DNA from 3 places in the Enterobacter sp. JH25 genome. Region 2 is predicted to be linked to each of the others. Evidence: predicted binding sites of a transcription regulator. Region 2 holds the regulator's gene; each other region holds the start of a gene.
What was found. The regulator Fur, encoded in region 2, represses iron uptake genes when iron is present. The targets are predictions, from matches to a motif close to ATAATAATGAGAACNACTATCAA.
Positions count from the first base shown of each region.

Region 1: bfd (bacterioferritin-associated ferredoxin) is a predicted target of Fur. The motif match lies at 1,420-1,442, and genes of this name have one in related genera.
Region 3: sodA (superoxide dismutase [Mn]) is a predicted target of Fur. The motif match lies at 2,357-2,379, and genes of this name have one in related genera.

Region 1 is NZ_CP091319.1:4,241,590-4,245,646, forward strand. Features, by position in the region: gene L2Y28_RS20470 (A24 family peptidase) at 185-658, shown strand; gene bfr (bacterioferritin) at 642-1,118, opposite strand; gene bfd (bacterioferritin-associated ferredoxin) at 1,191-1,385, opposite strand; gene tuf (elongation factor Tu) at 1,563-2,747, opposite strand; gene fusA (elongation factor G) at 2,817-4,057, opposite strand, start outside.
Region 2 is NZ_CP091319.1:1,289,202-1,293,258, reverse strand. Features, by position in the region: gene ybfF (esterase) at 1-350, shown strand, start outside; gene ybfE (LexA regulated protein) at 479-766, shown strand; gene fldA (flavodoxin FldA) at 922-1,452, shown strand; gene fur (ferric iron uptake transcriptional regulator) at 1,744-2,190, shown strand; gene chiQ (ChiQ/YbfN family lipoprotein) at 2,283-2,609, opposite strand; gene chiP (chitoporin) at 2,657-4,054, opposite strand.
Region 3 is NZ_CP091319.1:4,601,104-4,605,160, forward strand. Features, by position in the region: gene cpxA (envelope stress sensor histidine kinase CpxA) at 1-822, shown strand, start outside; gene yiiM (6-hydroxyaminopurine reductase) at 922-1,596, opposite strand; gene sodA (superoxide dismutase [Mn]) at 1,663-2,283, opposite strand; gene rhaT (L-rhamnose/proton symporter RhaT) at 2,572-3,606, shown strand; gene rhaR (HTH-type transcriptional activator RhaR) at 3,607-4,057, opposite strand, start outside.

The sequences.
Region 1 (4,057 bases), 1.8 Mb from region 2:
GACGCAAGTGCCGTTTAGAAATTAAGCGCCAAAGTCGTACTCTGCGTAAGGCATCGCAATTTTTTATGCAAAGTATCCCTTCTCAACTCTTTGTCTGAAGCCGCTGCGCAATTGGTGTTTTTACACATTGCCGGGCATGCTGATTATTACGAGTATGCGCTCAAACCATTTTGAGGCTCTCGCTATGCTAATGTCCCTCCCCTTTCTGCTGATCTATTTTGCGTTATCGGCCTTGCTTGTACGCACCGATATTCGCACGGGGCTGCTTCCCGATAAATTCCTTTGCCCGCTGCTATGGACGGGCCTGCTCTACCAGCTTTGTCTTCATCCTGATTTTTTGCCGAGCGCGGTAGTGGGTGCGACGGCAGGATACGCCGGATTCGCCGTTATCTATTGGGGATATCGACTCATCTGCCGATGTGAAGGGATGGGGTATGGCGACATAAAATATCTGGCGGCGCTGGGAGCATGGCATGGCTGGTGTGTACTGCCAGTACTGGCATTAGTGGCCGCGTTAATGGCTCTGCTGTATCTGGTTGGTTTCTCGTTGTTCAACCCTGATAAGCAGGCATTAAAAAACCCACTGCCTTTTGGGCCATTTCTGGCGGCAGCGGGTTTATGCGTTGGCTGGGAAAGCCTGATTAACTTTCCACTTTGATCTGAGACTGAAGGTAGTTCTGTAGGCCAATTTTGCTAATGAGATCCAGTTCGGTCTCAAGCCAGTCGATGTGCCCTTCTTCATCGGCCAGGATCTGGATCATCATATCCCGACTGACGTAGTCATGTACGCTGTCTGCATAGGCAATGGCTTCACGCAGGTCTTTTGCACCCTCCAGCTCTAGCCGGAGATCAGAACGCAGCATCTCTTCAACATCTTCTCCGATGCCCAGTTTTCCGAGATCCTGTAGGTTAGGAATGCCTTCGAGGAATAAAATACGCTCAATATATTTATCGGCGTGTTTCATTTCATCAATGGACTCATGGTATTCAACATCGTTGAGGCGAGTCAGTCCCCAGTTTTTGAACATTCTTGCATGGAGAAAATACTGATTGATTGCGACAAGCTCATTTCCCAATAATTTATTGAGATAACTTATGATTTTAACATCACCTTTCATTATATAGTCCCTCCGCTTCCACTCATTGAAGCGTAGATCGGGCTACGGGGATGTCAAAAAAAAGATGGAGGCTTACGCGATCTCTTTGAATTCCGGGATCTGCATCAGTTCGTCCTGCATGATCTCACGCGCTGCGCGAACGCATTTACCGCATTGATTTCCCACCGGAACAAACTTACGAAGCTGCTGGAAAGATTGTGGTTGAAACTGGCGAACGGCCTGACGAATTTTTTTGTCGCTTACACCATTACATAAACAAACGTACATAAAGACTCCCGTTCAAAATATGCGCAAAGTGTAAGTGAGAATGGTTATGATTACAATAGCACGGGCGTCGGAATACGTGGCGGGAGAAAGCAAAAAATGCGAATTTTTATGACAATGCCCAACGGCAGAAAACAAAAAAGGACGCCGAAGCGTCCTTTTTATTTCAGGGATAATTAATTAGCCCAGAACTTTAGCAACAACGCCCGCGCCAACGGTACGGCCGCCTTCACGGATTGCGAAACGCAGACCGTCATCCATCGCGATTGGGTGGATCAGAGTCACAACCATCTTGATGTTGTCGCCTGGCATTACCATCTCTACGCCTTCTGGCAGTTCGATGGTACCGGTCACGTCAGTTGTACGGAAGTAGAACTGTGGACGGTAGCCTTTGAAGAACGGAGTATGACGGCCGCCTTCGTCTTTGGACAGAATGTACACTTCAGATTCGAACTTGGTGTGTGGCTTGATTGAGCCTGGCTTCGCCAGAACCTGACCACGTTCGATTTCTTCACGCTTGATACCACGCAGCAGAACACCAACGTTCTCACCAGCACGGCCTTCGTCCAGCAGTTTGCGGAACATTTCAACGCCAGTACAGGTAGACTTCGCAGTCTCTTTGATACCAACGATTTCAACTTCTTCACCAACTTTGATGATACCGCGCTCTACACGACCGGTAACAACGGTACCACGACCGGAGATGGAGAATACGTCTTCGATTGGCAGCAGGAATGGCTTGTCAATCGCACGCTCTGGTTCTGGGATGTAAGAATCCAGGAAGCCAGCCAGTTCGATGATTTTCGCTTCCCACTCTGCGTCGCCTTCCAGCGCTTTCAGCGCGGAACCACGAACGATTGGAGTGTCGTCGCCTGGGAAATCGTACTGAGACAGCAGTTCACGAACTTCCATCTCTACCAGTTCCAGCAGCTCTTCGTCATCAACCATGTCGCATTTGTTCAGGAACACGATGATGAAAGGAACGCCTACCTGACGACCCAGCAGGATGTGCTCACGAGTCTGAGGCATAGGGCCGTCAGTCGCAGCAACAACCAGGATCGCGCCGTCCATCTGCGCAGCACCGGTGATCATGTTTTTAACATAGTCGGCGTGGCCTGGGCAGTCTACGTGTGCGTAGTGGCGAGTCGGGGTGTCATACTCAACGTGAGAGGTGTTGATGGTGATACCACGAGCTTTTTCTTCTGGTGCGTTATCGATCTGGTCGAAAGCACGAGCAGCACCGCCGTAGGTTTTAGCCAGTACGGTAGTGATTGCAGCAGTCAGGGTAGTTTTACCATGGTCAACGTGGCCGATAGTACCAACGTTGACGTGCGGTTTTGTACGTTCAAATTTTTCTTTAGACACGGCTATATTCCTTACTATAGTGCTCTCCCCTTCGGAGAGAGCACGGGACTTAGGTTTTAATCCTGTGGATTACTTACCACGGGCTTCGATAACGGCCTGAGCAACGTTGTTCGGCGCATCATCATACTTCAGGAATTCCATAGTGTATGATGCACGACCTTTGGTCAGAGAACGCAGCTGAGTTGCATATCCGAACATTTCAGACAGCGGAACTTCAGCGTGGATCTTAACGCCAGTTACTTCGGATTCCTGACCACGCAGCATACCGCGACGACGGCTCAAGTCACCGATAACGTCACCGGTGTTCTCTTCCGGAGTTTCTACTTCAACCTTCATGATTGGCTCAAGCAGAACTGGTTTTGCTTTCTTAAAGCCTTCTTTAAAGGCAATAGACGCAGCCAGTTTAAACGCCAGTTCAGAGGAGTCAACGTCGTGGTAAGAACCGAAGTGCAGACGAACACCCATGTCTACAACCGGGTAACCAGCCAGAGGACCAGCTTTCAGCTGCTCCTGGATACCTTTATCAACGGCAGGGATGTATTCGCCAGGAATTACACCACCTTTGATGTCGTTGATGAACTCGTAACCTTTAGGGTTAGAGCCCGGCTCCAGTGGGTACATGTCGATCACAACGTGACCGTACTGACCGCGACCACCAGACTGCTTAGCGTGTTTACCTTCAACATCGGTAACTTTCGCGCGAATCGCTTCGCGGTAAGCAACCTGAGGTTTACCCACGTTCGCTTCAACGTTGAATTCACGCTTCATACGGTCAACGATGATGTCCAGGTGCAGTTCACCCATACCAGCGATGATGGTCTGGTTAGATTCTTCATCAGTCCATACGCGGAATGATGGGTCTTCTTTCGCCAGACGGCCCAGAGCAAGACCCATTTTTTCCTGGTCAGCTTTGGTTTTTGGTTCAACCGCGATGGAGATTACCGGCTCAGGGAATTCCATACGCTCCAGAATGATCGGGTGATCCGGGTCACACAGGGTGTCACCAGTAGTCACGTCTTTCAGACCGATAGCAGCAGCGATGTCGCCCGCACGAACTTCTTTGATCTCTTCACGTTTGTTAGCGTGCATCTGTACGATACGGCCAAAACGTTCACGCGCCGATTTCACGGAGTTCAGGATGGTGTCACCGGAGTTAACCACACCAGAGTAAACGCGGAAGAAGGTCAGGTTACCCACGAATGGGTCGGTAGCAATTTTGAACGCCAGCGCAGAGAACGGCTCGTCATCACTTGCGTGACGCTCAGCCGGAGTATCTTTACCGTCGTCCAGGATGCCGTTGATCGCAGGAA
Region 2 (4,057 bases):
GCCAGCAGGCGGCAGCCGTTATGCGCGAGCATCTCGATGAAGAAGGCGTGGTCCAGTTCCTGCTGAAATCCTTTGTTGACGGACAATGGCGCTTTAACGTCCCGGTACTGTGGGATCAGTATTCGCATATTGTGGGGTGGGAAAATGTCCCCGCCTGGCCGCACCCTACCCTCTTTATTCGCGGCGGCAACTCCCCTTACGTCACTGACGCGTATCGTGACACGCTGCTGGCGCAATTTCCGCAGGCTCGCGCTCACGTCATCGCCGGTGCCGGGCACTGGGTCCACGCGGAAAAACCGGATGCGGTCCTGCGCGCCATTCGCCGCTATCTTACTGATACAGCGAATTGATTAAAAAGCCAGCGACCGGAAGACGACGGGCTTCCAGTCGTTGGCGTGTGGATATGGGTGATGTATGATGGCGCGCTTATCGCCCGGGCATTAGCAGGGCGGCGTGTTTCCCCCGAAGTCTCAGAATCATGGCCAAAGAACAAACGGACCGTACGACACTAGATCTGTTCGCGAATGAGCGTCGACCGGGACGACCGAAAACGAATCCGCTTTCGCGCGATGAACAGCTGCGTATCAATAAACGCAACCAGCTTAAACGCGATAAAAATCGTGGGCTTAAGCGTGTCGAACTCAAGCTGAATGCCGATGCCGTCGATGCGCTTAACGAGTTAGCTGACGCGCGCAACATCAGCCGCAGCGAACTGATCGAAGAGATGCTGATCGCCCAGCTTGAGACGTTACGCGGCAAGGCGTGAGTCAGAAAATCCCCAATATTACCTTTTTCATGTAGCACAGAGTGCAGTCCTGCGTGATAGCTGTTTCCGCAGGGTTGCCTGTTCTGCTATTATTGCCCTTATCCGTGGACAATTTGCGCCACCATACCATTAAGTTTCAAGAGGTTATTTTACTCATGGCAATCATCGGCATTTTCTTTGGCAGTGATACCGGCAATACTGAAAATATCGCAAAAAACATTCAAAAACAGCTCGGTAAAGACGTTGCTGATGTGCATGACATCGCCAAGAGCAGCAAAGAAGATCTCGAGGGCTATGACATCCTGCTGCTGGGCATCCCGACCTGGTACTACGGTGAAGCACAGTGTGACTGGGACGATTTCTTCCCGACGCTGGAAGAAGTCGACTTCAACGGCAAGCTGGTTGCCCTGTTTGGCTGTGGCGATCAGGAAGACTACGCTGAGTATTTCTGTGATGCGCTGGGCACTATTCGTGACATCATTGAGCCGCGCGGTGCGGCGATTGTTGGTCACTGGCCAACAGCGGGTTACCACTTCGAAGCTTCCAAAGGTCTGGCAGATGACGATCACTTCGTTGGCCTTGCCATTGATGAAGACCGTCAGCCAGAGCTGACCGCAGAGCGTGTAGAAAAATGGGTTAAGCAGGTTCGTGAAGAGCTGAACCTGGACGATATCCTTAACGCCTGATATCCCTGCGGCGCAACTCCGGTTGCGCCCGTTGTTCAGGTAAAACCGATTAAATTAATTGCTACAAACTTTTAACTTTTTCGTCCAGACCTGTACAATATCCCCCTGGTAAAAAGTGGGTGCCATCGAACAAGTTTGTTGGTGATACCACGTTTTTATAAGCATACTTTGCTTGAGACTTGCAGTTTTCATTTAGCCATGGCAGTTCTATAATGAGACGCATTATCCCAAGTGCATTTTCTGTCACTTCTTCTTTTGAAGTGAATCGTTTAGCAACAGGACAGATTCCGCATGACTGACAACAATACCGCATTAAAGAAAGCTGGCCTGAAAGTAACGCTTCCTCGGTTAAAAATCCTTGAAGTGCTTCAGGGGCCAGACAATCACCATGTCAGTGCGGAAGACCTTTATAAGCGTCTTATCGATATGGGTGAAGAGATTGGGCTGGCAACCGTCTATCGTGTGCTGAACCAGTTTGATGACGCGGGCATTGTTACTCGTCATAATTTCGAAGGCGGTAAATCCGTGTTCGAGCTGACTCAGCAGCACCACCACGATCACCTGATCTGCCTCGACTGTGGCAAGGTCATTGAATTTAGCGATGATTCCATTGAATCACGCCAGCGTGAAATCGCCGCCCGTCATGGCATCCGCCTGACCAACCACAGCCTGTACCTGTACGGTCACTGTGCTGAAGGGGATTGCCGCGAAAATGAACATGCGCACGACGCAAAATAAGTCAGTGTTCATACTCTGAGCCAGCCGTGAGGTTGGCTTTTTTTTGCCTGGAAAAAGCCCGGTAAGCGCAGCGCCACCGGGCGTAAAGCAACTTATTTATTGTTATTGCGAATCTCGTCCCAAATCTTATCGCAACGCTTCGCCACTTCCTGATCGTTACCGGTTTTACGCGCCTGAATACAGGCCTGGTAATCCATCACGCGAACGTTTTCCTGCGTGGCGAATTGCTCATGGGCTTTGTCTTTTTTCAGCACGTTCAGCACGCTTTGACAGGCTTCAATCTTCTCAGGTGAACCTTGTGCGGTATTGATGCAAGCGCTATACGCCTCTTTCAGACGGGAGTCTTCTTTCGGCGCCTGATCCTGCGCGCACGCCACCAGCCCGAATGCCAGCAGCGCAACGATTACCCTTTTTTTCATCATGTTCAGTCTCCATAACGGCGGGACACAGCCCGCCGCAGCATTCATCAGAAGATGGTAAATGGCGCAATGACCATAAATTTCACGTCGCGCTCATCCTGGAAGATGTTGCCGTAACCGCCCGCGTAGCTCGGGATATCGGAGTGGTTGTCATACTGGGTGAAGTGCAGTTTGAACATCGTGCCTTTCGCACGCCCCTCCTGCAGGGTGTAAATCGCATCCAGACTGTATGAAGACTCTTTCAGACGGTAGTTCGGATCGTAGTAGGCGTCTGGCGTAGCCATATCCGCTGGCTTCGCGTCCCAGGCGTACGCGTAGGACGCGCCCACTGCCCAGCCAGGCAGGTTCCAGTTCTTCAGGTCATACATTGCGCCGAAGAAGACTGCTTTTTCGCCGTCGGCGTTGAAGTCAGAGCGGTTATCCCACCAGATATCCAGACGACCGTTGGAAGAGGCGTAGGTTGGCGTCATACGTTGCAGGAAATAGCCCTGCTGCCCTTCTGCCTTGACCCATGTACCCTCCAGACGCAAATCAACCTGACCCACCTTGTAGCCGAAGGTCAGCGCCTGTAACCACGCGGTGCCGTCATAAATATCATTTACGCTGCCATCGCTGACCTTGTCGCGCGTACCGTAGAACTGATAGCTGGTGCTCAGCGGGCTACCTGCGATATCAAATTTGTAGCTGGCTTTAGCAAAGTACTGATCAATATAACCTTCAGCCTGACCAAAAGCCGCTTCCAGCACCAGATCGTTTTTGAAGTCGTACTTCGCCCCCAGCGAGTGGAGATAATCAACTTTGGTTTTTTTATCGTTTTGATAGAACTTGTCCATCTCAATGTGCCACGGCGCTTTGTACTCGTTGGTCCACATATAGGAGAAGCTCAACGCCCCCGCATCGCCGTAGTCAAAATTAGCACCGGCTTCCGCGCCCTGATAGGTACCTGGCATAAAGCTCCAGTGCGGCGCTAACAGCGTCTGACCGGTTGGCTGGATATAACCACCACGCGCCCAGACCGGGCCATATTTGAATTTTGCAGCCGCTTTATACAGGCTGATTCCGCTTTTATCGCCGGACCAGTCTTCGTCGTAAGCTTTATTGCTGGAGGAGAACGCAATTTCGTTCGGATGGCCGCTGTCGCCATTTTCGGCCATTTCAATTGCGGTGAACGCTGCAATATCGATCCCGAACATATCGGCGGCATATCCCGACTGGAAATCCAGGTTGGCGTTCCAGGTCGAGTGAGAAAGGTTAGTTTTGTATTTATCTTCAGTGACGTCTTTACGGTCACGCTCACGTTGCCAGTAATAAATACCGCCCGTAAGGGTGGAATCTTCAATGAAACCTGCTGCTTTTGCCTCTGGCGCAACCACCAGGCCCGACATTGCTGTCACACCGGCGATAGCCAGCGCCAGCGCACTACGTTTGCCACTGAACGTACGCATAGA
Region 3 (4,057 bases), 1.4 Mb from region 2:
AGCCTGGCGAAACCGGCGCGTAAGCTGAAAAACGCGGCGGACGAAGTGGCGCAGGGCAACCTGAGGCAGCATCCGGAGCTGGAATCCGGGCCGCAGGAGTTCCTGGCCGCCGGAACCAGTTTTAACCAGATGGTGAGCGCGCTTGATCGAATGATGACGGCCCAGCAACGTCTGCTGTCGGATATCTCCCACGAGCTGCGTACGCCGCTCACGCGTTTACAGCTGGGTACCGCCCTGCTGCGCCGTCGCAGCGGTGAGAGCAAAGAGCTGGAGCGTATTGAGACGGAAGCGCATCGCCTGGACAGCATGATCAACGATCTGCTGGTGATGTCGCGCAATCAGCAGAAAAACGCGCTGGTGAGCGAAACGGTGAAAGCCAATCACCTCTGGCATGAGGTGCTGGACAACGCGGCCTTCGAAGCGGAACAGATGGGCAAATCCTTCACCGTCAATTTCCCGCCGGGCCCGTGGCCGCTGTACGGTAACCCCAACACGCTGGAAAGCGCGCTGGAGAATATCGTGCGTAACGCCCTGCGCTACTCGCACACGAAGATTGAAGTGGCGTTTTCGGTGGATAAAGACGGGATCACTATCATCGTGGACGACGACGGTCCAGGCGTCAGCCCGGAAGATCGCGAGCAGATTTTCCGTCCGTTCTACCGTACCGACGAGGCGCGCGACCGTGAATCTGGCGGTACGGGGCTGGGTCTGGCGATTGTTGAAACCGCCATGCAGCAGCACCGTGGCTGGGTGAAAGCCGATGACAGCCCGCTGGGCGGGCTGCGGCTAACGCTGTGGCTGCCGCTGTATAAGCGTTCGTAATCCCCTCACCCTAACCCTCTCCCCATAGGGGAGAGGGGACGGCTCGGTGCGGTCTTTTCACCCTCGCCCCTTTGGGGAGAGGGCCGGGGTGAGGGGCAATTATTTCCCCCACAATCTCCGCGAACTGCTCTCGATCTTGCCGCTTATCCGCCGCTTCTGCATCGTTCTGGTCCAGCTAGTGGATAATCCTGCCGCTGACAGCAGGCGGTGAAACTGTTCATCGTCGAAGGGCATATGCCAGGCAATGGCACAGGCCTCGTATACCGACACCTCACTCAGGCGCGAAGCCAGCTCAAGCGGCGCATCCGCCGAAACCTGTCCCGCCTGCACAACGCGATACAGCCAGCCGGTTTTACCCGCGTTTTGCAGCTGGGCCGACATATCCTGAATGCCAAAATGGTAGTTAAGCTTGAAGCACGGCGAGCGCGGCTGGGTGACCTGAATCAGAGCATCGCCCCAGCGATAAATATCGCCAATAAAGACGTTCTTCTCCGTCAGCCCTTCCGTTGAGAGATTTTCGCCAAACGCGGGGGCGACGAAAAGGTCCGCCTGTTCAGGAAATTCGGTTTTCCAGTGCTGATAGTGCTCGCGCGGATAGTGGCACAGCGCACGATCGGGCCCGCCGTGGATTTTCTTTTCGGCCTGCTGGTCACCCGCCAGACCAAGCTCGGTAAGCGTCAGCTCACCGTCGACCTGCACTTTGGCTATAGCGCTCGAGCGACTGCCTTCGTACTCCCTTACCTTGCCTGTAAACACATTCACCGGGTAATGCATCTCCACTCCTTCAGATACAAAAAAAGCGAGTCATCAGACTCGCTTCTCACAGGCGTCAATGCAACCTTATTTTTTAGCGGCGAAACGCGCTGCTGCTTCGTCCCAGTTCACTACATCCCAGAAGGCTTTGATGTAGTCAGGGCGACGGTTCTGGAACTTCAGGTAGTAAGCGTGTTCCCACACGTCCAGACCCAGAATTGGGAAGCCGGATGCGCCAGAGATAGCTTCACCCATCAGCGGGGAGTCCTGGTTTGCGGTTGAAACGACCGCCAGTTTGTCACCTTTCAGGACCAGCCACGCCCAGCCAGAACCGAAACGGGTTGCAGCGGCTTTTTCGAATTCCGCTTTGAAGTTGTCAACGGAACCGAAGTCACGCTCGATAGCCGCTTTCAGGTCGCCCTGAAGGGTGGTGCCGGTTTTCAGGCCTTTCCAGAACAGGCTGTGGTTAGCGTGACCGCCCGCGTTGTTGCGCAGCACGGTTTTCTTGTCTGCTGGCAGCTGGTCCAGTTTGGTGATCAGCTCTTCAACAGGCAGATTAGCGAACTCTGGCAGGCTTTCCAGCGCAGCATTCGCATTATTCACGTAGGTCTGGTGATGTTTAGTGTGATGGATTTCCATCGTCTGCTTGTCGAAATGCGGTTCCAGTGCGTCGTAGGCATACGGCAGGGATGGCAGTGTATAACTCATAATCCTCTCCATTATTGTCGGGCGGCACAGCTGTTAATGCCGCGTAAGCAGTTGGTTCATTATAGTTAATTAAATGATATTGAAAATGATTATCAATGCCGTAGTTTTTATAAGGTTATTCGGTTTTTGAGAAATGAAGGAATTGTGAGTCTGCTCACGCGGTTAACGAGCTGATTGCCATTCAAAACAAAAGTGCGGCAACCTTCTGAAGGTTCCCAAACCGCCTAATTTTTACACTCATCAAGTCGGCGGGAAGCCTCCGGCTATAAAAACGATGAGGATGTAAAAATGAATCATGCGATTACGATGGGTATTTTCTGGCATTTGATAGGCGCGGCCAGTGCAGCCTGTTTCTATGCCCCGTTTAAAAAGGTGAAAGGCTGGTCATGGGAAACCATGTGGTCCGTTGGCGGTACCGTGTCCTGGCTGATTTTGCCGTGGACAATCAGCGCCATGCTGCTGCCCGATTTCTGGGGCTACTTCTCCTCCTTCAACGCCTCCACCCTGCTGCCGGTATTCCTGTTCGGCGCGATGTGGGGTATCGGTAATATCAACTACGGCCTCACCATGCGCTACCTCGGCATGTCGATGGGGATTGGCATCGCGATCGGCATTACGCTGATTGTTGGCACCCTGATGACGCCAATCCTCAACGGCAACTTCGATGTGCTGATCAACACCCAGGGTGGGCGAATGACGCTGCTGGGCGTGCTGGTAGCGGTGATCGGCGTGGGAATTGTCACCCGCGCGGGCCAGTTGAAAGAACGCAAGATGGGCATCAAAGCCGAAGAGTTCAACCTGAAGAAAGGGCTGCTACTGGCGGTGATGTGCGGCGTCTTCTCGGCGGGCATGTCGTTCGCGATGAACGCCGCCAAACCGATGCACGACGCCGCTGCAGCGCTGGGCGTCGACCCGCTGTACGTTGCCCTGCCAAGCTACGTGGTGATCATGGGCGGCGGCGCGCTGGTAAACCTCGGCTTTTGCTTCATTCGTCTGGCAAAAGTGAAGAATCTGTCGGTAAAAGCCGACTTCTCGCTGGCAAAACCGCTGATCGTCACCAACGTCCTGCTTTCCGCCCTCGGCGGTCTGATGTGGTATCTGCAATTCTTCTTTTACGCCTGGGGTCACGCCAGTATTCCGGCGCAGTATGACTACATGAGCTGGATGCTGCACATGAGCTTCTACGTGCTGTGCGGCGGGCTGGTTGGGCTGGTGCTGAAAGAGTGGAACAACGCCGGGCGTCGTCCGGTTGGCGTGCTGAGCCTGGGCTGCGTGGTGATAATTATTGCGGCCAATATCGTCGGCCTCGGCATGGCGAACTGATTACGCTGCCTTTCGACTGCGATGACGCCACTGAACCGGCGTCATCCCCACCTCACGGTTAAACACCACCGAAAAGTAGTTACTGTCCTCAAAGCCGCAGCGCATCGCCACTTCACTCACCATCAGCTCAGTATGCTGTAACAGATACTGAGCGTGGCAGATGCGCAGCTGGCGCAGATAGTGGTTTACCGTCATCCCCGTCTGGGTGCGGAACTGCTGGCGCAGCGCGCGCTCGCTGCACTGCTCCTGCTCGCAGAATTTTTCCAGCACGAAACTCTTGTTAAGACTGCCCGCAAGCCGGGTGATGAGCTTATCCAGCAGCGCTTCCTGCGTGGTGGCAGAGGGATTATCCGTAGCGTAACGATGGCGCTTCAGGGTCATCACCAGCTGGGCAAAAAGCAGCTCCGACATCTGGTTTGCCACCGGATCGCTCTTCTGGCTCTCCTGCTCC